Linked DNA regions of Tistrella bauzanensis. The protein of the gene in region 1 binds, or shares a complex with, the protein of each later gene. Links are inferred from orthologs where the notes say so. Each region holds a gene or a part of one and is shown on either strand. Other genes may lie near its edges. The genes, in order: scpA and meaB.

Region 1 (15,285 bases):
TGATCCGGCACTGTCGGCGGCACGCCGGGCGATCGATCTGGTGCTGAAGGGCCATGAGCCCTATCCGGCACTGGCGATCGACCGCCATTGGACGATGGTTGCCGCCAATGCCGCTGTCCCGCCGCTGCTTGATGGGGTTGCGCCGTTCCTGCTGGAGGGGCCTGTCAACGTGCTGCGCCTGAGCCTGCATCCCGACGGGCTGGCGCCGCGCATCCTGAATCTGGCCGAATGGCGCACACATCTGCTCGACCGGCTGCGCCGGCAGATCGATATGAGCGCAGATCCCGTGCTGATCGACCTGCTGGCGGAGCTGAAGGCGCTGCCGGCACCCGTTCATGTCGCCAGCCCGTCGATCGCGCACGATCCCTATGGCGGGCTGGTGGTGCCGGTCAGGCTGTCGACCGCGCAAGGTTGCCTGTCGCTGTTCACCACCACCACGGTATTTGGTACCCCCTTGGACATCACCCTGGCCGAACTGGCGGTGGAGGCCCTGTTTCCGGCCGATGCCGCCACCGCCGAGGCGCTGGCGCGAATGGCTCAGCGGCCGTAACGCGCCTCCAGCCGGGCCGTGCCAAGAGCGTTCGCGCCGGCCAGGAAGCCGACCAGCGCCGGCATCGCATCCGCCGTCACCGGTGGCAGGTGATCGACCGCCAGCGCCGTCAGCGTAAAGACATAACGATGCGCCGAACCTTCCGGCGGACATGGACCGCCATAGCCCGGCGCGCCGAAATCGGTGCGGGTTTGCAGGGCGCCGTCTGGCAGCATCGCCGGATCGCCGGCGGCTCCCCGCGGCAGGCTGCCGGCATCGGCCGGAATGTTGGCCACAACCCAATGCGTCCAGCCGATGCCGGTCGGGGCATCGGGATCATGCAGGGTCAGCACGAAACTGCGCGTTCCGGACGGCGCACCCTGCCACGACAATTGTGGCGACTGATTGCCGCCATCACAGCCGAAGCCATAGTCGGCGCTCAGCACGTGGTCGCGGCCGATACGGCCATCGGCAAGATCCGTGCTGGTCAGGCGGAAACCGTCACCGGCTAGGGCGGGCACCGCTGCCACAACCAAAGCGCAAGCCATCGTCAGGGCCGCGACCCCGGCCTTCATTGTCATCATGGTCATCGCGACCACCTCCGCCTCGTTTGTCATGTGGCGGAAAGTCTGACCGGGTCTGCACACCATCGCGCGCCTGATCCGCTCAGATCCGATGCCGGTCCGATCAGTCGGCGCCCTTTGACGTCATTTGGCTGAAATACCAGTATTTTCATCAGTGTAAGGTTGCACCGTCATCCGGTCCGCGACATGCTCGCGCACGGCCGCCGGCGGATGTCCGAAGCGCTGCCGGAAACGGGCGGCGAACCGCGACGGGCTGTCATAGCCGACATCGAAGGCAATGCGGGTGATGCCCAGATCGGTTGCCTGCAACAGCATCAGAGCATGCGACATCCGGATATCCGCCAGCAGGCCGGTCAGCGACAGCCCCTCGGCGGCCAGTCGGCGACGCAGGGTCGCCTCGCTCATCGCCAGCCGGCAGGCCAGATCATTGCTGCGCCATGTGGCGCGCAGATCGCGTGAGACCAGCGCCCGTATCCGCGCCGCCACCGATGGCGGGGGCGGTGCCGCAAACCGGCCGCCATGATGCCCGATCCAGCCCAGAACCTCGCGGATACGCTGCACCGCCACCATGTGCGGCAGATCGCCGCCGGCAAACACGGCGGCCCGCGCCCGATCGAAGGCCGATGTGAAATCAGGCGCCATCGCGCCGATCGCCATGGCCTCGGCAATCGGCCGGCCGGCCCCCTCGCCGTCTGCGGCGAAGCCGGCGATCACCGTCGGATCGCAGACCAGCCATTCGGCCTCATAGATGCCGCCGGCGGCGGGACGATTGATCACGTCGAAGATCCGCCCGCCGGCGATGGCCGCGGCCCCGCCGGCCGGGATCGTGATCTCGCCGCCCGGCCCGATCAGCCGCTTGCTGCCCTGGCGCACCACCATCAATGTCGGCAGATCCACCACGATACGGGTCAGCAGCAGGGCACGCCGCTGAATGATCCGCGCCGTGGCACCAACGCCCTCGCGCTGCACCACGCACCGCTCCGAACCGCTCGTCATCACCGTCATGGCTTATGCCAGCCCTTCCATGTCGCCACCGACGCGCTATCCTGCCCAGCCGCCAGTCTCCACGACACCCTCCCCGTCCTGCAAGGCATCACCGATCACATGGCCCTTTCATCACAGGCGCGCGGCACATGGCTTGCCACCGCAGGTATCCTGACGCTGACCCCGGATACACTTCTGGTCCGGTTGATCGATGCCGATCCGTGGATCCTGCTGGCCTGGCGCGGCAGCCTGATGGCCCTGATGGCACTGCTCGGCTGGTGGCTGATCGGGCGTCAGGCGCCATGGCAGGCGCTGGCCCGCATCGGCCGCCAGGGCTGGGCGTCAGGCATCGCCTTCGGACTGGGATCGGTGTGTTTCATCCTGTCGCTGGCCCATACCAGCGTCGCCAACACGCTGGTGATCATCTCGTCGGGATCGCTGTTCGGCGCGCTGCTGTCGCGCAGCTTTCTGGGCGAACCGGTGCCCGGCCGCAGCTGGGCCGCGATCGCTGCGGCCACCGCCGGCATCGCGATCCTGGTCTTTGGCGGCACCGACAGTGATGGGCCCGGCCGGGGCAACTGGCTGGGCGACATCATCGCGGTGGGCGCGGCCCTGCTGATCGCGATCCATTTCGTGATCCTGCGCGCGGGCGCCGGACGGATATCGTCCACGCCCGTCGTGGCCGTGGGCGGACTGACCTGCACCGCCGTGGGGCTGGTGGTGGCGCTGGCGACCGGTGTCCGGCCCCTGCTGCCGGCGCCCGATGTCCTGCCGCTGGTGCTGGTCTATGGTCTGGTGGTCCTGCCGCTGTCCTTCGCGCTGATCTCGGCCGCTCCCCGCTACATCCCGGCGGCGGAGGTCAGCCTGATCATGCTGGCCGAAGCGGTGATCGGCCCGTTCTGGGTGTGGCTGGCGGTGGATGAAGTGCCGGCCACCGCCACCTTCATCGGCGGCGCGGTGGTTCTGGCGACGCTGCTGCTGCACGGGCTCGCCGGCTATCGCGCCGAACAGCGCCGCCGGGCCGCAGCCATAGGCTGATCAGCCGTCAGCCCGCGCCCCGCCGCCAGCCGGCCGCCATCACACCAGCCCCGATCATCAGCGTGCCGCCGGTGCGGTTGACCGCACGCTGCACCGATGGCCGCCGGATCAGACGTCGCGCCCGCGTGGCCAGCAGGCCATAGGCGGTGACATTCGCCACCACCAGCGCCAGGAAAGTCGCCTCCAGAACCATCATCTGGCTGACCAGCGGCCGGCCGTGATCGATGAACTGCGGCAGGAAGGCCACGAAGAACACGATGCCCTTGGGGTTCAACGCCGACACCAGCCAGGCATGGCCGAAGATCCGCCAGGGCCGGGTCTCGGTGGGGGACGATGCCACCATGCCATCGGCACCGACAGCGACCGGCGCCCGCCACAGCCGCAGGCCCAGCCAGACCAGATAGGCGGCGCCCGCCAGCTTGACCGCCATGAACAGATCGGCCGATGCCGCCATCAGCGCCCCCAGGCCCAGCATGGACGCGGTCATGGCGGTGGCGTCGCCCAATGCCACACCGGCGACCGTGGCGCCGGCCGCGCGCCGGCCGTGGCTCAGCGCATAGGATATGACCAGCAGCACCGTCGGCCCCGGCATAACGAGCAGCGCCGCAGAGGCGGCCGCGAAGGCGATCCAGGTTTCGAGCGACATGAAAGGAAACATCCTTCGGATTAAGCTGATCCACCGATTCTATAACTTTACACATAAAATGGATTTAGAATCAATCATTGACAAAACGCTTCAGTTAAATAACATTAGAATAAAAAAAGAAAACATCATAAAGGTTATTATTCCATAGATGAGCCTTCCTATTCTTGAATCCACTACAACAAAGGATTTATGCTGTTTTCCACAGAAGGGGCAAAATGACTCATGCGGCGTTCCATTAACCATCCACACTCGCGGAACCATTCTCTTTCCGCACGATCCACATATGTCGCGGTCGTCCGCTCTCAGGCTGCCCTGCAAAGATGTCGCCCGCTCGACGATTCTCACATGTTCAGCTTTGGGCCCCCGGGGCCCTGTTGCCGGCAGGAATGTCACGACGTCCCCTACTCCGGGAAGGTCTGCTCCCACAACCTGCGTCACATGAAAATGGCGATCAAGACGATCATCTCCGTCATGGACGAAGCCGAAGCCACGAGACGCGTCAAAGAACTTGACCTTGCCCGAGCGGGAGATAGACATTCCTTGAAGTTCCCGATAGAAATTTTAGACCAATCAGAATGCTGACTTTACCTTCGATGCCTCTTGCTCCTTTTCCTTTTTATTATATGCCGCATACATCTTTATAAATTCTTGCGTCTCAATCAGAACTTCAGCCTCAAATGATACATGGGCATAGGTGACTTCCGCGGTTGTCTTCTTACTACTCGATTCGTATCGCGCCAACCCGTTTCCGAGCCGAGGGAGGTTTCGGGCCTTCTGAACATATTTCCCGGCCAGAGCGTCGGCGATCTCACCAGCTCGATGCTTAGGGATTGTCAGAACAATCCCGGCCACTTTCTGATCGGGGCCGCAGAGCATGACACCATTCTGCACAAAATCGAATCCGAAGGCATTTTGACCCAGTTTGACGGCAGGACTATCCGTAATAGCACTGACGAACGTCTCTGTGACGCTGCCGCTCTGTTCCGCGAGCGCGATAGCCTCATCACAGGCAGTCACGCCGACTTCGATATCGCCAAACCCGATTTCTCGGGCGTTGGCATCGAACGTCACCGTCACTGCCACAGCGAGGAGTCCGGTGGCGATCAGAACTGTGTATAGTTTTCTCATATTCTCTGGATCCAGAATGCTGTTCATCGCGAGAGGATGCGTAGCGGGTCAGGGGTGCGGACAACTTCACTGTTCCGCCAGAAGCTGGCCGCATCGGAAGGTGAGCGATTGGCAATATCTCGTACTTTTGCCTGGTTCAGCGTCGATCGAAACTATCGTACACGCTCAAAATCACGGCGTCGATCGCCTTCTGGACGGGGAATATAACGTCATCGGCAATAAGAATCATGATCCACGCGCTCTGATTGGCGCTTTACTCATGAAAGCTGACTTAGATGCCCAGGTTCAAAGCACAATTGTGCTAAAAAATGCACCGAAAATTTTTCTCAAACATATGATGTGCGCAGTATGGTTGAGTTTCTGAGGATAAAAAGCTCCTCTCCCGGTGGCATCAGGAGAGGAGCAATACACGGGCCTGCATCCGCGACAAGCGGCGATCGTAGGCAGCCCTCCCGATCAATCGGCGAAGGCAGAGTCCGCCGGTCGCGGCTGGGTATAACCAAGCTGCTGGTTCAACTTGTCGATCAGGTTGATGGCCGCCTCGGCGATCACCGTGCCGGGGGGGAACACGGCCGCGGCGCCGGCATCCAGCAGGGCCTGGATGTCCTGATTGGGAATAACGCCACCGACCACGATCATCACGTTGGATTTTTCCTGCGCGTCCAGTTCGGCCCGCAATTCCGGCACCAGCGTCAGATGGCCGGCGGCCAGCGAGCTTGCACCCACCACATGAACGCCCGCCTCGGCCGCGGCCCTGGCGGCTTCGGCCGGGGTCTGGAACAGCGGCCCGATCTCGACATCGAAGCCCAGATCCGAGAACGCCGTCGCGATCACCTTCTGGCCACGGTCATGACCATCCTGGCCCATCTTGGCCAGCAGGATGCGCGGCGGCCGGCCATCGGTATCCTTGAAGGCGCGGATCATCTCGCGCGCCCGCTCCACCATCGGGTTGCCGTCGCCCACCTCGCGCAGATAGATGCCCTTGTTCGACCGGATCTGGGCGCTGTGGCGCCCGAAGACCTTTTCCAGCGCGAAGGAAATCTCGCCGACGGTCGCCTTGGCACGGGCGGCATCGACCGCCAGCTCCAGCAGGTTGCCGTCACCACGGGCGCCGGCTTCCAGCGCCGCCAGCTTCGCGTCGACCTCGTCCTGGCTGCGTTCGGCCTTCAGCCGCGCCAGCTTTTCAAGCTGCTGGCGGCGCACGCCGTCATTGTCGACCTTCAGCACCGGGATATCGTCGGCCTCGTCGGGCCGATAGCGGTTCACGCCCACCACGCTCTGCCGGCCACTGTCGATCCGCGCCTGGGTGCGGGCGGCGGCTTCCTCGATCCGCAGCTTCGGCACGCCGGCCTCGATCGCCTTGGTCATGCCGCCCAGCGCCTCGACCTCCTCGATATGGGCCAGCGCGCGCCGGGCCAGATCATGGGTCAACCGCTCGACATAATGGCTGCCGCCCCAGGCATCGATCAGCCTGGTCAAACCGCTTTCGGTCTGAAGGAACAACTGGGTGTTGCGGGCGATCCGGGCCGAAAAATCGGTCGGCAGCGCGATCGCCTCATCCAGCGAATTGGTGTGCAGGCTCTGGGTCTGGCCACCGGCCGCCGCCATCGCCTCGACGCAGGTACGCGAGACGTTGTTGAACACGTCCTGCGCCGCCAGCGACCAGCCCGAGGTCTGGCTGTGGGTGCGCAGCGACAGCGAGCGGGGGTCTTTCGGATCGAAATGCTGCTTCACCAGCTTCGCCCACAGCAGGCGCGCCGCCCGCATCTTGGCGGTTTCCATGAAGTAGTTCATCCCGATCGCCCAGAAGAAGCTGAGCCGGGGCGCGAAGCGGTCGACATCCATGCCGGCGGCCACGCCGGCGCGGATGTATTCGATGCCGTCGGCCAGCGTATAGGCCAGTTCCAGATCGGCCGAGGCGCCAGCCTCCTGCATGTGATAGCCGGAAATCGAGATCGAGTTGAAACGCGGCATCTCACGGGCGGTATAGGCGAAGATGTCCGAGATGATCCTCATCGACGGCTCGGGCGGATAGATATAGGTGTTCCGCACCATGAATTCTTTGAGAATGTCGTTCTGGACAGTGCCGGTCAGCTTGTCATGCGGCACGCCCTGTTCCTCGGCGGCCACGATATACAGCGCCATCACCGGCAGGATCGCGCCGTTCATGGTCATCGACACGCTCATCTGGTCCAGCGGGATGCCGCTGAACAGGGTGCGCATGTCATAGATCGAGTCGATCGCGACGCCGGCCATGCCGACATCGCCCTTCACCCGCGGATGATCGCTGTCATAGCCGCGATGGGTCGCCAGATCGAAGGCCACCGACAGGCCCTTCTGACCGGCCGCGAGATTGCGGCGATAGAAGGCGTTCGAATCCTCCGCGGTCGAGAAACCCGCATACTGGCGGATGGTCCACGGATTGGTGGCGTACATCGTAGGGTAAGGGCCGCGCACATAGGGCGCCACGCCCGGATAGGTGCCCGCGAAATCGATGCCGGCCACGTCCCCGGCATCATAGGCGGGCTTCACCTCGATGCCTTCGGGCGTGATCCAGGGATCGACCGCCGCCGCGACCGCCGCCGCCGGCATTTCCGCCGGGGTGACCGCGTCGAAATCGAGCGCGGAGAAATCGGGCAGCCCGCTCGCCGCAGACGTCATTGCCTTCGCCGCAGGCGTCTTTGCCATGGAGTTGTCTGCCATCGGATCAGGCCTCCGTCGCATCGGGGGTGAAGGCCGCATGGGCCCGTTCCAGCACGGCCAGCGCATCGCTGCCGGCGGCAAGGAAATGCTCGACACCAGCCGCGGTCAGCGCGCCTTCCAGCGCGCCGGGTCGCCCCGCCAGCCAGACATGGGCCGCGCCCGCGGCCTTCAGCGCCAGGGCGGTCTCGACCGCCGCCTCGTCATAACGGGCATCAGACGAGCAGATCACCGCCAGCCGCGCGCCGCCGGCCTCCACCGTGTCCGCTGCCTGAATGTCGGCGGCGATGCCGCCGGCGGCAAGCAGGTTGCGGGCAAAGCCGACCCGCGCGGTGAAATCCGCCGCCGTGCCAAGGGTGACCAGCAGCGCCGTCGCCTCCAACCCGGCCGCGCGCTCACGCAGGGCCTCGAACGGCTCCGCCAGACGCATCTGGGCCAGTGGCGCACAGGTCGATATGGCCCCGGGCAAGGTCACATCCAGTGCCGGGCGGGCAAAGGCGCCCGGATCGACCGGGTCCAGTGTCGGCGGCACGTCGGCGAGATTGGGGAATTCGGACACGCCGATCAGGCCGATGGCGCGCTTCGCCACGGCCGCGTTCAGTGTCGCCCGGGTCTCCGCCACCTTGTCCTGAACCAGCCCGGCTTCCAACGCCGCGATCACGCCGCCTTCGGCCTCGATCGCCTGGAAGGCGGCCCAGCCGGCGCGGGCGAAGCTGTCGGTCAGGGCTTCCAGCGCCCAGGCACCGGCCGCCGGATCGGCGACCCGGCCCAGATGGCTTTCCTCCATCAGCACCAGTTGCGTGTTGCGCGCCTGCCGCCGTGCCAGCATGCCGGGATGACCCAGCGCATCGGTGAACGGGCTGAGGATGATGATATCGGCACCGCCGACCGCGCCGGCAAAGCCTGCCGCTGTCAAGCGCAGCAGGTTCACCCACGGGTCGACCCTGGCCAGCATGCGGGCAGACGATCGCGCCTCGACCCGCGCCTGCACGGTGGAACCGGCGGCACCGATGATCCGCGACCAGATGGCCCGTGCCGCACGAAGCTTGGCCAGCGCGGTGAAATACTCGCCGTCGACAGCAAGGCCCAGCGTGACCCGGCCGAAGGCATCGTCCAGAGCAAAACCGGCATCGACCAGCGCCCGGACATACTGCACGGCACTTGCCGCCATGAAGCCCAGTTCCTGGGCCTCGCCGCCACCGGCCTCGTGCACGACCTGGCCCGAGGCCAGCATCATCCGGGCCTCATAGAAGCTGCCGGCATGGCGCTTGGCGGCCGTGGCCGCGGCCGCGATATGGTCACCAATCGGCCCCGGCGCCTCGCCCGCGCGGGCAAAGGCCGATACCGGGTCCATGTTGAAGGCCAGCGGCGCGCGCGGCGCGCCGGGCATCGGCTTCGCCAGCGCCGCCAGCCAGTCGGCGGCCTGGACGCCAAGGAAACCCGCATCGAGCCCGATGGGCGCCAGATCGATCAGCACCCCCTCCAGCACCGCCGCCAGATCGTCGACCGAGGCCACGGCGATCCCGTTCCGGCCCGTGGGGTCGAGCCGGAGCAGCACCGACGCCGCGCCGTTTTCCAGGTCGTCCAGAACCTGGGCATTGGCCGCCTGCGGGTCGGGATGACGGATGATGGTGCGCAGATCCCACGGCCGGTCGGGATCGGCCGAAATCATGCGCGGCAGGCTGTGGGCCGCAATGCCATCTTCCGGGGTGTAGAGCGGCTCGACGCTCAACCCTTCGCGCGTTTTCCAGCGCAGCTTCTTCTCGAACGGTGCGCCTTTCAGCGTCTTCTCGACCAAGGCCATCCAGGCCGCGCGGGAGGGCGCGTCGAAATCGGCGGCCAGCGGGCTGATGGTTGCAAGGGGGTTGATCGTCTGCACAGAGTTCACCACGGCAATCTTCCGATCCGGCATCTCCTGATCCCGCGGCGCAAGGCCGGCGCGGCAGGTCGGAGAGGGTATCAATGGGTCAACGGCGGTCCGGCGTCTGGTTCCTTATCGATCGGGCCCCGGCAGCGTCGTCGGGGCGATCTGCCGCAACAAGCAGCCACGAACAGGGACTTCGCGAGACATATACAGCAAAACCGGGTCGATCTGGAATTGCGAACCGCATTGCAGCATCGCCATTGCACCATCCACGGCGGATCATCCGCCTAGCCCAGCGTCGCCAGATCGTGATCGAGGCCGGCCAGCGCCGCCGCGATCGCCGGACCGCGCAGCCGCCGCTTGGTCTGGGCATAGGCGGGCATCGACAGTTCACCCAGCGCACGGGCGGCACCGATGGCGCGGGACAGCGTGCGTCCGGCATCGATCTCGATACCGTCGATCAGGTTCTCGCCCAAAGCCGCTTCCGGCGAGAAGGCGCGCGCATGCAACAGCGCCTGCGCCTCCAGATGCCGCGGCACCACGCTGCGCGCCACCTGGATCATCCAGGCCGGCATTGCCATGCCGAGCGCCGTTTCGTTCAATTGCAATTTGTAGGGACCGGCGGCCATGAAGCGCTTGTCGCAGGCATAGGCCAGGATCGCGCCGCCGGCGATCGCATGTCCGGTCAGGGCCGCGACGGTCGGGATCGGCAGCCCATGCAGCCGCAGCACGCTGCGCGAGAACTGGCCCAGAAACCCTGTGAACCCCTCCTTCGACAGCGTGGGCAGCAGCTTCAGGTCGAGCCCCCCTGAGAACATGCCGTCGCGCCCCGCCAGCACCAGGGCGCGCGCGCCTTCGGCTTCGGCCTGGTTCATCGCATGGTCCAGCGCGTCGAAAAACGCCGGCCCCATGGCGTTCGCCTTGCCGTCATCGATGCGCAGCACCGCCAGCTTGTCGTCGAAGGTCAGTTCCATCACCGGTCACTCCTCCCTGCTCCGGCGCGCCCCTTCATCCGGAGGCGCTGCGGCCGAAGGGTATCATAGCGTCATGATGGCGAGCGGGTCACGGCACGGTTCGGCCCAGGCGGTGCAGGCAGATGCGCACGGCTTAAAAGATCAGCTTCAACAGGCCCAGAACCACAAGCAGGCCGATCAGAAAAATGATCAGCCCGGTCCAGCCCAGGAAACGCAGCATGTCGATATCTCCTCGTTTGGTGATAAGGCCGGCCGGGCGCCGGCGGTAACGGCACCGACACTGTGGCCGGACATGACGACGGCGAAGCACCCGCCGGGCGCTCCGCCGTCGTCATGTCCGGCCCGAGGGCAGATCGGGCCGGAGAGGGTTGCGCCAGGGTCAGCTACCCTTGGCGCGGGGCTGCGCACCAAGCTGGCCGCCACCGCCGGTGCCACCCGTGCCGATATCGTTGCCGTCGGCACCCGTGCCTTCGACGCTGTCGGTCACGCCATGCTGAATCGAGGTGGCACGCTTCATGCCGTTTTCCTCGTGATAAGTGATCGTGACCGTGTCACCCGACTGCGCCTCGGTAAGCTGCGGATCGCCGATCACATAGGTCGAGCCATCATCCAGAGTGATGGTCGAGCCGCTGATGCTCGCGATCTTGCCCTGGGTGGTGTGAGTACCCGAGGTGCCGCCCACGGCGCCAGCCGCGGCCGACCCGGTGCCGGTGCCCACGCCGGGCGTGGTGGTGGGGCTGGTCGGATTGGTGACGGCACCACCGGTGGTGCCGCCGGACGAATTCATCGTTGCCGTCCCGGACTGCCCGCTGGCGGAACCGCTCTGCGCCATGGCGAGCGACGAGCCGCCGATCATCAGGGCCGCGACGAGGGTCGGAAGCGTCATACGCATGGGGGAGATCCTCCGGTCTGTGGAACTGAGAGACGCCACCTGTTGCAATGGGGAGGTGTTTTGTGTGGCGCTCCTTGCCCCCTACAACGAGACCGGCGGCGATGAGTTCCGGCAGGCGGCCGGATTTTGGCTGATTCCGGCTCCATGATCGGGGCCGCGCGCCTTCACGCTTGGCTTACATTGCCTGCGGGCGTATGGTGCCGCTCACTTGATAATAAGAATCATTCGCAATTAAACGAGAGACGAGTCCCTGAGCATCGAAGGGATCGGTCACATGAAAAGACGACAGCTGGCAAACAGGCTGGGCCATGGTCTGGTGGCATTGTGCATGGCAGCACCAGGGGCCGCCATGTCGGCACCCCTGGGTGACGCCGTCAGCGTCGACGGCCGGGAAGAGCGCGAGGACGAGGCCGCCGGCGGCGCGGCTGAGGCCCTGCCCGCCATCTCGGTCATCGCCACCCGTGGCGCGCGCGCCGTCGACGAGATTCCGGCCAATGTCACGGTCATCGGGCGCGAGGAACTCGACCTGCGCATGGTCGACGACATCGGCGAACTGGTCCGGCATCTGCCCGGCATCCAGGTCGACCGGCAAACCAGCGGCACCAATCCGTTCGCCGACCGGACCGGCTTCACCATCCGGGGCGTTTCGGGCAATCGCATCCTGACCCTGGTCGATGGCAGCCGGACGCTGGAGCGGATCACCGACGGCACCCGCGACGTGGTGGAACTCACCCATATGAAGCGCGTGGAGATCCAGCGCGGCCCCGCCTCGGCGCTGTGGGGCAGCGACGCGCTGGGCGGCGTGGTCGCCTTCGAGACCATGGACCCCGAGGATTATCTGGCGCAATCGGGCCGCGACACCGCCTTCCGCCTCGACACCACTCATTCGACCCTGGACAGGTCCACCGGCGGGGTCGGTGCGGCGGCGCTGCGCTATGGCGATATCGCCGCCTCGATCTCGCTGGGCCGCCGGGTGGGGCACGAGCCGGAAAACCGCAATGCCCGCGGATCGCTGGCCGCCGGCGGGGTGTGGGACTGCTATCGCAATGTCGGCGCCACTCCCTGCGGCCAGCTCGACAGCGCCGATATCCGCTCCGACAACGCACTCGGCAAGCTGGTCTGGACCCCCGGCAACGATCATCGCATCGGCCTGACGCTGGAGTCCTTCGAGCGCAAGACCGAGGTCGACCAGCGCTATGATTACGGTCTCGACACCAGCGGCAACGCGGTGACCAATTACGACCGGACCCAGACCCTCAGCCGCCAGCGCATCGCGCTTGAACATGACTGGACGGTGGAATTCGGGCCGATCGACCAGATCCGCTGGCAGCTTTCGCATTCGCCGCAGAAGAGCAAGCGCGAAGGCGCCCGCGACCGCATCCTCGCCAACGGCACCACCGAAACCCGCTACGATCTGCTGGAATATGAAGAAGCCTTCACCGAATTCGACGTGCAGTTCGATGGCGGCTTCGACACCGCCGGCATCAGCCATCGCCTGACCTGGGGGTTCGACGGCGACTATACGACAAGCGAGTATGAGCGCGTCGATACCACCGTCAATCACACCACCGGCACCACCACCGTCGCCCGTGCCGGCGGCTTCAACTTCGCCAATGCGACAACCATCCGCGCCGATGCCTATATCCAGGACGAGATCGGGTTCATGGATGGCCGGCTGCGGGTGACGCCGGCCATGCGCCTTGCGCATTATTCCATCGATCCCGATCCCAACGCCGACTACAAGCCGGTGGATGGCGCCGAGCCGCGCAAGATCACCAAGACCGAACCCACCTGGAAGCTGGGCGCGGTCTATGACCTCGACCGCAACTTCTCGGTCTATGGCCAGTATGCCGAAGGCTTCAAGATGCCGACAGCACAGCAGCTTTACACCTCGCTGCCCAGCACCTTCTTCAATCTGGTGCCGAATCCGGATCTACAGCCGGAATCGGTCAAGAACTACGAAGCCGGCCTGCGCGGTCGCTTCCGGGACGGCAATTTCTCGGTCGGCGGTTTCTATGCCGATTATACCGACTTCATCCAGTCCTTCGTGATGCTGTCGAATGGCGACATCACCTATGACAACCTCAGCACGGTCAAGGTCTGGGGCCTTGAGGCCAGCGGCGAATTGTATCTCGACGAGGCCTGGAGCGTCAGCGGCGCATTGTCGGCCCAGCGTGGCGAACAGGTCGCCTCACCCGGCGCAGACACCACCGCCTTCAACGGCGCCATTCCGCTCGGCAGCACGCTGGGCCTGCACTATGACGATCAGGATATGGGTCTTCGGGCCAGTCTCTATGGCACCTTCCAGCGCGGCGTGACCCGCACTGAAAGTGACGCCTCCTACAAGCCCGCCGGCTATGGCGTGTTCGACTTCGCCGCCGCATGGCAGCCCATGCACTGGGTCACCCTGCGCCTCGGCATCGACAACATCTTCGACAAACGCTACTTCCCAACCTCGGCCGTCGCCTATGATGCGACGCCGTCGACCACCGCCGTCGCCAACACCAACCCGATCGAGGCGCAGGTCCAGCCGGGCCGGTCGTTCTCGCTCGGCGCCACGCTGACCTTCTGACCCCAGATGACCGTCACCACCGGTCCCGGCCGCCCGTCGGGCGGCCGGTTGCGCGGCGCCCGCCGACCCGGCGGGCGCCTGCGCTGCTTCCTGCGTCTTGCCCTGCCCTTCTTCCTCGCCCGGGAAGGTCGGGGTGCCGCGATCAAATTCGCCCTCGCCTTCGGTCTCGCCATCGGCGCGGTCTGGATCGGGTTCGAGCGCAATGCCTGGAACCAGACCTTCTTCGGCGCGCTGGAACGCCGCGATGCCGCGGCGGTCGCCTGGGCAACGCTCGACTGGGTCTGGCTGCTGGCGCTGCTGGTCGGGGTGTCGGTCCAGCGCGCCTATCTGGAGCGCATGGTGGTCATCGACTGGCGGACCTGGCTGACCGGGCGGCTGCTCGATCGCTGGCTGGGTCGCGGCCGGCTGTGGCGCATCGAAAGCCGGGGGACCATCGATAATCCGGATCAGCGCGTCGCCGAGGATGCGCGCCTTCTGGCCGACCTCACCGTCGATCTCAGCCTGCGCGTGCTGCTCGATCTGGTCGAACTCGGCCTGTATATCGGCGTGCTCTGGTCGCTGTCAGGCACGCTCGCCCTGCCCCTGCCGGGGGGCGGGTCGCTGGACCTGCCCGGTTACATGGTGATCGCGGCCCTTCTCTATGCAGGTATCGCCAACCTGGTCGCCCACAAGCTGGGCCGGCCGCTCGCCGGGCTGTCGGCGACCCAGCAGCATCGCGAGGCGGATTTCCGCTTCGGGCTGGCACGGCTGCGCGATGTGGCGATCGAGGTCGCCCTGCTCGGCGGGGGCCGGCGCGAGGCCGGGCTCGCTGCCCGCCGCTTCGCCGATGTCCGGCGCAATGCCGTCGATCTGGCCCGCCGCCACCGGATCTATGCCCTGTTCCAGACCCCGTTCAGCTATACCGTGCTGAACATCTCCATGTTCGTGACAGCCCCCGCCTATCTGGCCGGACAACTCGACCTGGGCGGGATGATGCAGGCACGGGGCGCCTTCTCGACCGTCGTGGCCAGTTTCGCCACCCTGGTCTTCGCCTATCCCAAGCTTGCCGAACTCAGCGCGGTCCTGACCCGGCTGGAAGCCTTCGACCGCGCCCTGGCCGATCGCACGCCCCGCCATTGCCCGCATCCGGCCGGCCGCCGCGCCGCCGCCGACAGGCTGGTGCTCGACGGCGTCGTCGTGACGGCGCCGGATGGCCGGCCGCTGACCCTGCCGGTGGATCTGGTTCTGGCGCCGGGCGAGCGGGTGGCACTGACCGGCGCGTCCGGCACCGGCAAAAGCCTGCTGATCGCCGCCATCGCCGGCGCCTGGCCCCATCATCGGGGCCGGATCATCCATCCGTCCGGCGGCTGGCCACCGGTGGTGATCACCCAGCGG
Region 2 (13,076 bases), on another replicon or contig:
CACCGGCCGACAGGCCGGGATACATGCCGAACGCCAGATTGGCCGAGCAGATCATCTCCTCGATCACGAAATTCAGCGTCTTGGGCAGTCCCTGCCCGCCATATTTCGGATCGGCGGCAATCGAGGTCCAGCCCGCCTCGATGAAGGTCTTATAGGCCTCCTTGAAGCCTGCCGGCGTGCGGACCACGCCGTTCTCGAAGGTGCAGCCCTCTTCGTCGCCGGAACGGTTGATCGGGAACAGCTCGTTCTCGCACATCTTCGCGGCTTCTTCGAGCACGGCATCGAAGATGTCGGGTGTCGCGTCCTCATAGCCGGGAAGTTCGGCGATGCGCGAGACATCGAGCACGTCATGCAGCACGAAGCGGATATCGCGCAGCGGTGCCTTATAGGTTGCGGCCATTGGTCTGGTCTCCTCCCCTGCCGGCTCAGTTACGCAGCGGCCTGCCGGTCTCGAGCATGTGCTCGATCCGGGCCAGCGTCGCCGGCGTCTTCAGAAGCGAGACAAAGGCCTCGCGTTCCAGCCGGGTGATGTCGTCCTCGCGCAAGGTCTCGGTGATATCGGTATCGCCGCCCGACAACACCCGGGCCAGTGCGCCCGATACCACCACGTCATGCGGCGTCGCCTTGCCCTGCATGTGGAAGCCTTCCACCGCCATGTTCAGCGCCACCCGTGCCGTCAGTCCCGGCAGCGAGATTTCGGCCGGCAGCGGCTTTTCGTAACCCGCCACCATGTCCAGCGCCCGGGCCTTGGCATCCGCCAGCACCCGGTCGCGGTTCATCGTGATCCGGTCACCATCACGCAGCAGCAGCAGATCGCGGGCTTCCTCGGCACTTTCCGAGACCTTGGCGGTGGAGACCATCTCGAACACCTGGGCCACGGCCGGCATCGGGCCACCCGGACGACGCTTGTTGTTCATCCAGCGGACCAGAAGCTCCTTGCAGCCACCCCAGCCGGGCACCACGCCGACACCGACCTCGACCAGCCCCATATAGGTTTCGGCATGGGCCTGAACCGCATCGCAATGCAGCAGGATTTCGCAGCCACCCCCCAGCGCCATGCCGACCGGCGCGCCGACCACCGGGAAGGGCGTGTATTTCAGCGCCTTATAGGTTTCCTGCCCCATGCGGATCATGCCGTCGATCATGTCCCAGGCGGCGATGTTCGACGCGAACAAGGCCAGACCGACATTGGCGCCGACCGAGAAATTATCCGCCTCGTTATAGATGACCAGCGCCTTGTAACCACCGCGCACGATCTCGGTCGACTTCGCGACGATTTCGAGCACGCCGGGGTCGATCGAATTCATCTTGGTGTGGAATTCCAGGCACAGCACGCCGTCGCCGATATCCCACAGGCTGGCCGAGCCGTTGCCATCGACGCGCTTGCCGCGCCGCTTCACATCCGACAGCCGCAGCACCCCTTCCGGGATCGGCACCGGCGCATAGCCGCCGGCAAGGCTGGCGTATTCCACCACGCCGTCATTGACCCGATAGAAGCTACCCGTGCCGTTGCCGGCCACCGCCTCGACGATCGCCGGCACCCGCCGGCCCTCGGCCTTCAGACGGTCGGCGAACCAGCCGGCGCCCAGCCGGTCGATCAACTCGAACGGCCCGTATTTCCAGGCATAACCAAGGCGCATCGCCTCGTCGATCGCCGGCACCTCGTCGGCGATGGTGCCGACCAGATCAGCCGTATAGACCAGCGCCTGCGAGATCACCGCCCAGGCATAGCTGCCGCCTTCGTCCTCATGCGACACGAGCGCCCGCAGATCCTTCGCGCCCGCCTTGATGCTGGCGAGATCGGGCTTGCGCTTCGCCCGGTATTCGCCGGTGGCAAGGTCGATGGCCTCGGTGATCGAGCGGCCGCCTTCCTTGCGCCGGCGATAGAAACCGCCCTTGCCCTTGCGGCCGGTATAGCCCTCGGCGATCATCTTCTTGAACAAGTCGCTGTCACGATAGATGGCGTGATAGGCATCATCCGCGGGCAATGTCGCCTTCATGCTGGCGGCGACATGCGGCATCAGGTCCAGCCCGACCAGATCGATCAGCCCGAAGACGCCGGTCTTGGGGATGCCGACCGGCTTTGACAGCAGCGCGTCGACCGCCTCGATATCCAGGCCACGATCCATCGCCTCTACCACGGCGCCCTGCATCCAGAAGGTGCCGATCCGATTGGCGATGAAGCCGGGCGTGTCCTTGCAGTCCACCACGCCCTTGCCCAGCCGGTGATCGCCGAAGCGGCGCATGGTCTCGACCGCGTCGGCACGGGTTTCCGGGCCGGCGACCAGTTCCAGCAGCCGCATATAGCGGGGCGGGTTGAAGAAATGGGTGATCAGGAAGTCGGCCTTGAACGCCGCCGACTGCCCTTCGACCAGATGGCCCAGCGGAATGGTCGAGGTGTTCGACGACACGATCGAGCCGGCCTTGCGCACGCCATCGAGGGTGGAATACAGCCGGCGCTTGATCTCGACATTCTCGATCACCGCCTCGACGATCCAGTCGGCATCGGCCAGCAGGTCGAGATTGTCGTCCAGATTGCCGGTGGTCACCAATCGGGCGCGGCTGGGATGCATGAAGCTTTTGGGTTTGGTCTTCAGCATCTTCTGAACCGCGCCCTCGGCCAGCGCATTGCGGTTCGTGGCATCCTTGGGCACGATATCGAGCAGCACCACCGGCACGCCGGCATTGGCGATATGGGCCGCGATGCCGGCGCCCATGACGCCGGCGCCGATCACGGCCACCTTGTTGATTTCGGTCATCTCAAAGCATCTCCGGTCGCGTTGCCAGCCATGGGCGCGTTGGCAGCCATGGGCGCGTTGGGAACCCCGTTTCGGCGCATCACAGCGCTTCGAGGACCGTGGCGATGCCCTGGCCACCGCCGATGCACTGGGTGGCCAGCGCGAACCGGCCGCCCTCGCGCTTCAGCAGCGCCGCCGCCTTGCCGGTGATGCGGGCCCCCGTGGCGCCCAGCGGATGGCCGAGCGCGATGGCGCCGCCATCCAGATTGACCCGCGACGGGTCGAGCGACAGATCCTTGATGCAGGCCAGCGCCTGCGAGGCGAAGGCCTCGTTCAGCTCGATCACATCCAGATCGGCGGATTTGATGCCGGCGCGATCCAGCGCCTTGCGGCTGGCGGCCACCGGGCCGATGCCCATGATCTCAGGCGCGCAACCAGCGACAGCCACCGAGCGGATGCGGGCAAGCGGGGTCAGATTATGCTTCGCCGCATATTCCTCGGTGCACACCAGGCAGGCGGCGGCACCGTCGGTCAGCGGCGACGAGGTGCCGGCGGTGACCACGCCATCCTTCTTGAAGGCCGGATCGAGCCCGGCCAGCCCCTCGGCCGTGGCATCGGGGCGGATGCAGCCGTCGCTGTCGATCACCGGGCCCTTCTTCTGGGCGATCGCCACGATCTCGTCGGCCAGCCGGCCGGCCGCGCGTGCGGCCGCGGCCTTCTGATGCGAGGCGACGGCGAATTCCTCCTGAGCGGCACGGCCGATCTGCCACTTCTCGGCGACGTTTTCAGCCGTGATGCCCATGGGGACATAGGCGCCGCTATCGGCCAGCAGCGGGTTCGGCGCCGGGTTGAAGCCCATCATCGGCACCCGGGTCATCGATTCCACGCCGGCGGCGATGAAGGCGTCGCCCGCACCAAGCTGGATGGCGCCGGCCGCCATATGCACCGACTGCATCGACGATCCGCAGAAGCGGTTGACGGTGGTGCCGGCCACGGACTGCGGCAGGCCGGCCAGCAGCGCCACCAGACGGCCGGCATTGAACCCCTGCTCACCTTCAGGGAACGCGCAGCCCAGGATCAGATCCTCGATCGTCTCAGGGTCTATACCGGTCCGCTCGACCAGCGCCTTCACCACCTGTGCCGCCAGATCATCGGGGCGGACCTTGGCCAGCGCACCCTTGCGGGCAAAGTGGAAGGGGGAACGGGCATAACCCGCGATCACGACGCTCTTCATGGGGGCCCTCGGCTCCTGACTTGGTCTCTTCCCTGGGCGCCGGACCCTGGCTGTCCGCGCGCGTGGCGGTACTGCCCTGCACGGCACCGGCGCCATGCGATTATTCCGCTCGCGGGATCCGGCCGCGGTTGCGCCCCGCGGCCGATCATGTTGTGCCGCCAGCCCCGATCCCGTGAAGCCGGCGGTCTGTGTGGTCGTCGATGGCCGGTCCTCGCAGACCGGCCGGGGGTCAGCCCGTGGCCTCAACCCCCTTGGTCGCCAAGGCGCTCAACACCTGCGCCTCGATGTCGCGCAACTCATCAAGCGTCACCATCAGATCCGACAGCTGGCTTTCCAGTTGTGCCACCCGGCTCGCCACCGCCAGCCTTAACTGGCGCAACTGCTCCACCTGGGTGTGGTCGGCATCGTAGAGGTCGAGGAATTCCTTGATCTCGGCCAGGCTGAAGCCCAGCCGCTTGCCGCGCAGGATAAGCTTCAAGCGGCCGCGATCGCGATAGCTGTAGACCCGGTTCATCCCCTCGCGGGCAGGCGTCAGCAGATGTTGATCTTCATAGAAGCGGATCGCACGCGGCGTGATCGAGAATTCCTCGGACAACTGCGTGATGGTGAACGTCTCGGGCATCGCGCTCCCTCGCCTGGTCAGGCGGCCGGCTGCCCCGGACCGATATTCAGGCCCTGCCATGCCGCCTGCATGCCTCCCACCGGCATGAGATATACTTGACGTTTACGTAAACGTCAAGTGAGCCGGCGCGACACCGCCGGCCCTGTCGACATCACTTGCCCGCTTCCCGGCGGGCCTTGTATTTCTCGGTCTCCTCCTGAACCAATTCCTTCTTCGACAGCTTGCCGATCAGGGTCTTGGGCAGGGCGTCGCGGAACTCGATCTGCTTGGGCATCTCGATCGGCGACAACCGTTCCTTCAGGAAGGCGGTCAGCTCCGCGGCGGTCAGGATCGCCCCGGCGCGGAGTTTCACGAAGGCCTTCACGGTCTGGCCGCGATATTCGTCGGGGATGCCGATGACGGTGCATTCCTCGACCGAATCGTGCAGATAGATCGCCTCTTCCACCATCCGCGGATAGACGTTATAGCCACCGGCGATGATCAGATCCTTGATCCGGTCGACGATGAAGGCATAGCCGTCTTCATCCAGATAACCGACATCACCGGTGTGCAGCCGGCCGCCGCTCATGGTCTTGGCGGTTTCTTCCGGCTTGTTCCAGTATCCGGCCATCACCTGCGGGCCACGGATGCAGATCTCGCCCCGCTCGCCCTGCGGCATCAGCGTCTGGCCGTCTTCCAGATCGACGATCTCGATGGTCGTGCCCGGCATCGGCAGGCCGATCGAGCCTTCCTTGCTGACCCCGGTGAATGGATTGCAGTGGGTCACCGGCGAGGTTTCGGTCAGGCCGTACCCCTCCACCAGCGTGCAGCCGGTCAGTTTCTCGAAGATGTGCTTCACTTCCAGCGGCAGGGGTGCCCCACCCGACAGGCAGTAATTGATCGACGACAGGTCGACCTCGCGGATCTTCGGATGATTGGCGATGGCGGTGTACATGGTCGGCACGCCGGGGAACAGGCTGGGCTTCTTCTTGGCCAGCGTGTCGAGCACCTGATCCAGATCGAAGCGCGGCAGCATGATCATGCAGGCACCGGCCAGGATCGAGTAGTTCATGCACACGGTCATGGCGAAGACATGGAACAGGGGCAGCACCACCATGGTGCGCTCCTCCCCCGGCCGGCCGGCCGGGAACCACGCCTCCAACTGGCGGGCATTGGCCAGCAGATTGGCATGGGTCAGCATCGCGCCCTTGGGCAGCCCGGTGGTGCCGCCGGTGTATTGCAGCACAGCAACCGTGGTCTCCGGGTCGATCGGCACAGGTGCAAACCGGCCGTCATTGCGCACCAGGCCCTTGTGATGAACGATGCGCGCGCTCTTCTCGATCCGGCCGATCTCCTTGCACTTCACCAGCGGGAACAGCAGGTTCTTCGGGAAGGGCAGCACGCCGGCCATCGGGCAGACCACGATCCGCTCCAGGCAGGTCTTGCCCAGCAGCGCCTGCGCCTTGTCATAGACCACCGCCAGATCCAGCGTCACCATCACCCGGGTGCCGCTGTCATTGACCTGATGCTCGATTTCGCGCGGGGCGTAGAGCGGGTTGAAGTTCACGATCGTGGCGCCGATGGTCAGCGCGGCATAGTAATAGATGATCGAATAGGGGGTATTGGGCAGGAACAGCCCCACCCGATCACCCTTTTTGACGCCGATCTGTTGCAGACCCTTGGCCGCCTGGTCAACCAGCCGCCCGATCTGCTCATAGGTCATGATCTTGCCCAGGAAATCGACCGCAGGCCGATTGCCATAAGTGGCGACCGCATGATCCATCAGCGAGGTCAGCGGCGCCGGCGGAAATGCCTGACGCCAGTCGACATCCGCCGGATATCGCTTCAGCCACACCGGATCGATCGCGTCGGCCTGCACCTCGGCACCCATCATCTGCGTCATCGGTCCTCCCAGACCTTGTCCTGGCCGGTTATCCGCCTCGCCGGGCCCTGCCCTGCCACGGCATCGGGCGGTGCAACCGCGCCTTGTTTGATGAGCCGTCCCCCAACGGCCTGGCGGTACGCCACGGATGTTTCCGTATACGTCAACCCACCTGTCGACTATCCCAAGACCCGCGTCCGGGATCAACCGCTTCCGTGACGCGACGCCGACGGTTTTTACCGCCTGACGTCCTTTGCCCGCATATCAGACGCAGATCACCTTCTGGTTACCATATCTCCGCCCACATCCCAAGACAGGTCGGAACGATCGGCGCGGTTGTCAATTGCGCGGGGCGCAATGACAGCAGGGCGCGAAACCTCGCGGTGCGGGACGCGCCCGAAACAGAAAACGGCCGGCCCGTCGCCGGGCCGGCCGTTCAGTCCAAAGGCCATGGCTGTTGCCGGCCCCCACATCAGTTGCCCTGATACATGCGCTCCATGCGCCCCAGATGGGGCCGGACGGCGGCGACGTCATCCGGATCGGCCTGACCTGCCTGTTCGACCATCGCGCCGGCGCTGCCCAGCATGTCCAGCATCATCTTCTTCTGGGCGGCGGACATCTCGGTAGAGGCCATGATCTCGGCGCGGGCCGCATCCATCTCGGCGCGCTGGCCCGCCATGTCCTCGCCCTCCATGTTGAGCGCGACATAGGCCTGCATCACCTGATCGCCGATCTCGCCCCAGCCGCCCAGGCTGCCGAAGCCGTGCTTCGCGACGATACCTTCCGCCACAGCCGCCTCAGGCGAGCCCGCCAGCCGCCCGACCGCCCGCGAAATCATCCGGCCCTCGCTGATATCGCCCATCATCGTGGCCGGATCCTGAGTGTCCTCGATCACCGCACGACGGTCTTCCGGCAGGGTCTGGCTCCAGGCCTCCAATGCCTCGGAGGCATCCAGCCAGCGGCCGACCGTGGCGCTGTCGAGGCCGGCGGCCTGTGCCTGCGCCGGCACGAACAGGGCGAGGCCGGCCGTGGCGACGGCGGGTCCGGCAAACAGGGCGGCGGCCAGCGCCACGTTCAGTGACGCGCCCAACAGGCGGCGGCGAAGCGTCGTGGTCATGATCTGCAAACTCCCTGATCGACGGCGCGATCCCGCCGGTTGTTCGTCAGCCGGCCAGCCGCCCGGCAAGCCGTTGTGCGTCACGCCGCAGACGATGGAACGGCCCCAAGACATCGGGATGCTCCGCGCCGGCATCCGCAGCCATCGCCGGGTCTGTGGCCAGATGACGCAGGCCCTCGGTCCCGAACCGGTCCTTCAGCGACGATGCCACCCACCCCTCGGCCTGAGCGGCGCGACGATGATCGCGCAGATCGCGGGCCGTCATCCAGTCGCGATGGCGGTCGGCGGCTGCGATCAGATCGCCGATGCCCTCGCCGGTCGACGCCGCGACCTTCAGAACCGGCACTTTCCAGCCATCATCGCGCACACCCACGGCCTTCAGCGCCGAGGCGACGTCGGTGCGCGCGCGCTCCGCGGCCGGGCCGATATCGGCCTTGGTCACCACCGCCAGATCGGGAATTTCCATGATCCCGGCCTTCATGAACTGAAGACTGTCGCCCGATGCCGGCTGAATGCAGAACACCACCGTATCGGCGATCTCCTCGACATCGGTCTCCGACTGGCCCACACCCACTGTCTCGACCAGCACGACATCGTGGATCGCCCGCATCAGCACGGTGGCGGCGATTGTGAAATCGGCCAGCCCCCCCAGCCGCGCCCGCGCCGCCATCGACCGGATGAACACGCCCTGATCTTCGGGATCGGTCTGGATGCGGGTCCGGTCGCCGAGCAATGCCCCCTTGGTACGCTTCGACGACGGATCGACGGCGATCACCCCGACGCTGCGGCCACCGGCGCGATAGGCACGGATCAGCGCCGACAGCAGCGAGGATTTGCCCACCCCCGGCGGACCGGTGATGCCCAGAACCTGCGCCACCGGTGCTGCATAGGCCGCATCCAGCAGATCGGCGGTTTCCGCCGCATCGGCCCGGCTTTCCAGCCGCGCCAGTGCCCGCGCCAGGGCGGGTTTGCCACCCGCACGGATCTCGTCCAGACGGCGGAGGCCGGCAGCAATGCCGCCGGCCTCCGCCGTCTGGTCAGGTCCGGTCATCCGATCGGATCCGATAGCCATGCCATCTCCGTCGACCGGTCAGGCCTTGCGCGCCTTCAGCGCCGCCTGGGCGGCGGCCAGACGGGCGATCGGCACGCGATAGGGCGAGCAGGACACATAATCGAGGCCCGCCATCTGGCAGAACTCGATCGAGGCCGGATCGCCGCCATGCTCGCCGCAGATGCCCAGCTTGATATCGGGGCGGGTCGACCGGCCACGCTCCGCCGCGATCTTCACCAACTCGCCGACGCCCTCCTGATCCAGGCTGACGAAGGGATCCTGATCGAAGATGCCGGCTTCACGATAGCTGTCGAGGAACGACCCTGAATCATCTCGGCTGATGCCGAAGGTGGTCTGGGTCAGGTCGTTGGTGCCGAAGCTGAAGAACTCGCCGACCTCGGCAATCTTCGCGGCCTGAAGGGCGGCGCGCGGCAGCTCGATCATGGTGCCGACCAGATATTCGACCCGGGCGCCCTTCTCCTCGAAGACCTGCGCCGCCACCGTGTCGACCAGCTTGCGCAGGATTTCGAGCTCGCGACGGGTGGCGACCAGCGGGATCATGATCTCTGGCGTCACGGTCTGGCCCAGTTCGGCCGAAACCTCGACCGCGGCTTCCAGGATCGCGCGGGCCTGCATCTCGTAGATCTCAGGATAAGAGATGCCCAGGCGGCAGCCACGATGGCCAAGCATCGGGTTGCTCTCGTGCAGCGACGCCGCCCGCGCCGACAGCTTCTGGGCATCGATGCCGGATGCCGCCGCAACCTCGGCGATGTCCTTCTCGGTATGGGGCAGGAACTCGTGCAGCGGCGGGTCCAGCAGACGCACCGTCACCGGCAGCCCGGCCATGATGCGGAACAGTGACACGAAGTCGCCGCGCTGCATCGGCAGCAGCTTGGCCAGCGCCGTGCGGCGGCCAGCGACATCATCGGCCAGAATCATCTGGCGGACGGCGATGATGCGGTCGTCGCTGAAGAACATATGCTCGGTGCGACACAGGCCGATGCCCTCGGCACCAAAAGTGCGGGCGGTTTCCGCGTCCAGCGGCGTCTCGGCGTTGGTGCGCACCTTCAGGGTCCGGATCTTGTCGGCCCAGGTCATCAGCGCGCCGAAATCGCCCGACAGGTCCGGCTTGATCGTGGCGACGCGGCCCAGCATCACTTCGCCCTTGCCGCCATCGATGGTGATGACGTCGCCGGCCTTCACCGTCACGTCGCCGACCGTGAAGCTGCCCTTGGCGTAATCGATCCGCACCGTGCCGGCACCCGACACGCAGGCCCGGCCCATGCCGCGGGCCACCACCGCCGCATGGCTGGTCATGCCGCCGCGGGCGGTCAGGATGCCACGGGCGGCATGCATGCCGTGAATGTCTTCAGGGCTGGTCTCGATCCGGACCAGGATGACGTCCTCGCCGGTCTGGGCGCGCTTCTCGGCCTCGTCGGCCGTGAACACCACCACGCCCGATGCGGCGCCGGGCGATGCCGGCAGGCCCTTGGCGATCACGGTCTTGGCGGCCTTGGGATCAAGCGTCGGATGCAGTAGCTGATCCAGCGCCTGCGCCTCGATGCGGGCAACGGCCTGCTCTTCGGTGATCAGCCCCTCTTCCGCCATGTCGACGGCGATCTTCAGGGCCGCGGCCGCGGTGCGCTTGCCATTGCGGGTCTGCAGCATATAGAGCCGGCCCTGCTGGACCGTGAACTCGATGTCCTGCATGTCGCGGTAATGCTGCTCCAGACGGTCCTTCACCGCCACCAATTCGCCGAACACCACAGGCATGGCCTCTTCCATCGCCGGATCGTTCGAGCCGTTGGCAAGCTTGCCGGCAACGGTCAGATGCTGGGGCGTGCGGATGCCCGCAACCACGTCTTCGCCCTGAGCGTTGACCAGGAACTCGCCATAGAATTCCTTGACGCCGGTCGACGGGTTGCGGGTGAAGGCCACGCCGGTGGCGCAGTCGTCGCCCATATTGCCGAACACCATCGCCTGAACATTGACGGCGGTGCCCCATTCGGCGGGAATGTTATGCAGGCGGCGATAGGTCTTGGCGCGCTGGTTCATCCACGAGCCGAACACGGCGCCGATCGCGCCCCACAGCTGCTCGTGGGCATCATCGGGGAACGGGCGGCCCAGCTCGCTCTGCACGATCGCCTTGTAATCGGCGATCAGCGCCTTCCAGTCGTCGGCGGTCATCTCGGTGTCGAGATCGTGGCCATGCTCTTCCTTGCGGGCCTCAAGCCGGTCTTCGAACAGGCTGTGATCCACGCCGAGCACGACATCCGAATACATCTGGATGAACCGGCGATAGCTGTCATAGGCGAAGCGTTCGTCGCCGCTGCGGCGTGCCAGGCCCTCGACCGTCGCCTGGTTGAGCCCCAGATTGAGCACCGTGTCCATCATGCCGGGCATGGATGCGCGGGCGCCTGAGCGGACCGACACCAGCAGCGGGTTTTCGGCATCGCCGAACCGCATGCCCATTTCGGTCTCGATTCTGGCCAGCGCCTCGGTCACCTGTGCCTTCAGCTCATCCGGATAGGTCTGGCCATTGGCATAGTAATAGGTGCAAAGCTCGGTGGTGATCGTCAGACCCGGCGGCACCGGCAGGCCCAGATTGCTCATCTCGGCCAGGTTCGCGCCCTTGCCGCCAAGCAGATTGCGCATCTCTGCGGTGCCTTCGGAGCCGTTGCGGCCGAAACTGTACACCCATTTGGTCATCGGTCGACTCACCCTTCGATCTTCGAAAAATCGGCTACGGCTTCCAGGGCTGCACGGATCTGGGACAACAGATGCAGCCGGTTGCGCCGACGTTCTGCCATCTCGCAATTGACCGTCACCCGGTCGAAGAACGCGTCGACCGGCGCGCGGATCCCCGCAAGCGCCGTCATCGCCCGCTCGTCATCCTCACCGGCCAAGGCCGTGGCGATCTCCGCCCGCGCCCCGACCAGTGCGCCGTGCAGCGACACTTCTTCGGGTTCGACCAGCAGATCCGCATCCACGGCGCCACCATAGGTCGTCCCGTCCTTCTTTTCTTCAATGCGGACAATATTGCTGGCCCGCCGGTATGCCGCCAGCAGGTTCGCACCGTCCTCGCCGTCCAGGAACGACTGCAGGGCACGCACCCGCGCCAGCAGCCGGACCACATCATCATCCCCACCCGCCAGAACCGCGGCGATCAGATCATGGCGCACGCCACGGTCGCGCATCAAGACCTTCAACCGGTCGGCGAAGAAGCCCATCAGCTCGTCATGCAGGCGGGCGGTATCGATCGTGCCCAGAAGCGGCCGATAACCTTCGGCGGCGGCGGTGATCGCCGGCTTCAACGGCAGACGCACGCCGGTTTCGATCAGGATCCGCAAAATGCCCAGCGCCGCGCGCCGCAGCGCATACGGATCTTTCGACCCCGTCGGCTTCTCGTCGATCGCGAAGAAGCCGGCCAGTGTGTCCAGCTTGTCGGCCAGCGCCACGGCGATCGCGACCGGCCCGGTCGGGATCTGGTCGGATGGCCCCGCCGGGGCGTAATGGCTGGCGATCGCCTGGGCCACAGCTTTCGGCTCGCCATCATGGGTGGCATAGTAGCTGCCCATGATGCCCTGGATTTCAGGGAACTCGCCGACCATGCCGGTCACCAGATCCGCTTTGGCCAGCAGGCCCGCACGCTCGGCCAGCGCCGGATCGGCGTCGGGAATATAGGCCGCCAGCTGCCGCGCCAGGGCCGCGATCCGACTGGCCTTCTCGGCCACGGTGCCGAGCTTCGCCTGGAACAGAATGTCGCCGAGCCGGCCCAGACGTGCATCCAGCCGGGTCTGGCGGTCGGTGTCCCAGAAGAACTTGGCATCCGCCAGCCGGGCGCGCAGCACCCGTTCATTGCCGTGGATGATCGCGGCGCCGCCGTCATCGGGGTTCAGATTGCTGACCAGAACGAAGACCGGCGCCAGCCTGCCATGGCTGTCCTCGGCCACGAAATAGCGCTGATGGGTGCGCATGGCCGATACCAGAACCTCGGCCGGCACGTCCATGAACGCGTCGTCGATGCGCCCGGCCAGCACCGTCGGCCATTCGACCAGCCCGGCCACCTCTTCCAGCAGGCCTTCGTCTGCACGCAGCATCAGGCCCAGATCGGCGGCCAGGGTCGCGGCATCGGCGGCGATGCGCCGACGACGCTCGGCCGGGTCCAGCACCACATAGGCCTTGTCCAGCGCCGCGGCATAGCCCGCGAAATCATGAACCTGCACAAACTCGGGCGCCAGGAAGCGATGGCCCTGGGTCGTGTTGCCGGCGGTCAGGTGACCGAAGCGCACCGGCACGACAGCACCACCGAACAGGCACAGGATCGAGCGCAGCGGCCGCACCCAGCGGATCTGATGGCTGCCCCAGCGCATGGATTTGGGCCAGGGCAGATCGGTCATCGCGCCGGCGATCAGCTCGGGCAGCACCTCGATCGTCGGCCGGCCGGCTTCAT

Evidence for each region.
Region 2: the proteins of scpA (region 1) and meaB are in contact, whole or in part, in a crystal structure (PDB 8DPB), measured with the Methylorubrum extorquens proteins. The link is inferred for Tistrella bauzanensis from one-to-one orthologs. Residues at the interface, in SOR27001.1 of Methylorubrum extorquens: Glu577, Glu578, Asn579, Asp580, Gly581, Arg582, Arg583, Arg585, His596, Ala604, Ser605, Ala608, Asp609, Gly611, Phe612, Asp613, Val614, Asp615, Ile616, Gly617, Pro618, Leu619, Glu625, Arg628, Gln629, Val631, Glu632, Asn633, Asp634, Glu661; in SOR26638.1 of Methylorubrum extorquens: Arg20, Ala21, Ala24, Arg25, Thr28, Ser32, Arg33, Arg34, His37, Thr98, Gly99, Gly100, Ser101, Ile102, Leu103, Lys106, Thr107, Ala110, Ala113, Ile114, Asp115, Arg116, Ala118, Phe119, Ile120, Arg121, Pro122, Pro124.

The regions. Positions count from the first base shown.
Region 1 is NZ_BMDZ01000044.1:13,201-28,485, forward strand. Bases 4,969-7,897 are described here. They hold scpA (methylmalonyl-CoA mutase), read right to left. Parts: upstream 7,571-7,897; coding sequence 5,366-7,570; downstream 4,969-5,365. Other genes in these bases: IEW15_RS16905 (hypothetical protein), read left to right, coding at 4,969-5,273; IEW15_RS16915 (methylmalonyl-CoA mutase family protein), read right to left, coding at 7,617-7,897. Also shown: IEW15_RS16870 (helix-turn-helix domain-containing protein), read left to right, coding at 1-550; IEW15_RS16875 (YbhB/YbcL family Raf kinase inhibitor-like protein), read right to left, coding at 538-1,119; IEW15_RS16880 (helix-turn-helix transcriptional regulator), read right to left, coding at 1,237-2,109; IEW15_RS16885 (DMT family transporter), read left to right, coding at 2,218-3,135; IEW15_RS16890 (LysE family translocator), read right to left, coding at 3,143-3,781; IEW15_RS26780 (cold-shock protein), read right to left, coding at 3,872-4,318; IEW15_RS16900 (hypothetical protein), read right to left, coding at 4,352-4,936; more of IEW15_RS16905, read left to right, coding at 4,926-4,968; more of IEW15_RS16915, read right to left, coding at 7,898-9,521; IEW15_RS16920 (enoyl-CoA hydratase-related protein), read right to left, coding at 9,761-10,447; IEW15_RS26830 (small membrane protein YohP), read right to left, coding at 10,581-10,667; IEW15_RS16925 (DUF1344 domain-containing protein), read right to left, coding at 10,827-11,339; IEW15_RS16930 (TonB-dependent hemoglobin/transferrin/lactoferrin family receptor), read left to right, coding at 11,614-13,911; IEW15_RS16935 (ABC transporter ATP-binding protein/permease), read left to right, coding at 13,918-15,285. UniProt on the Escherichia coli protein: Catalyzes the interconversion of succinyl-CoA and methylmalonyl-CoA. Could be part of a pathway that converts succinate to propionate.
Region 2 is NZ_BMDZ01000090.1:1,631-14,706, forward strand. What follows is about bases 6,622-9,553. They hold meaB (methylmalonyl Co-A mutase-associated GTPase MeaB), read right to left. Parts: upstream 8,624-9,553; coding sequence 7,619-8,623; downstream 6,622-7,618. Other genes in these bases: IEW15_RS22820 (hypothetical protein), read right to left, coding at 6,928-7,572; ppdK (pyruvate, phosphate dikinase), read right to left, coding at 8,663-9,553. Also shown: IEW15_RS22795 (acyl-CoA dehydrogenase C-terminal domain-containing protein), read right to left, coding at 1-400; IEW15_RS22800 (3-hydroxyacyl-CoA dehydrogenase/enoyl-CoA hydratase family protein), read right to left, coding at 426-2,759; IEW15_RS22805 (thiolase family protein), read right to left, coding at 2,839-3,972; IEW15_RS22810 (MerR family transcriptional regulator), read right to left, coding at 4,202-4,594; IEW15_RS22815 (long-chain-fatty-acid--CoA ligase), read right to left, coding at 4,746-6,476; more of ppdK, read right to left, coding at 9,554-11,332; glyS (glycine--tRNA ligase subunit beta), read right to left, coding at 11,341-13,076. UniProt on the Escherichia coli protein: Binds and hydrolyzes GTP. Likely functions as a G-protein chaperone that assists AdoCbl cofactor delivery to the methylmalonyl-CoA mutase (MCM) ScpA and reactivation of the enzyme during catalysis.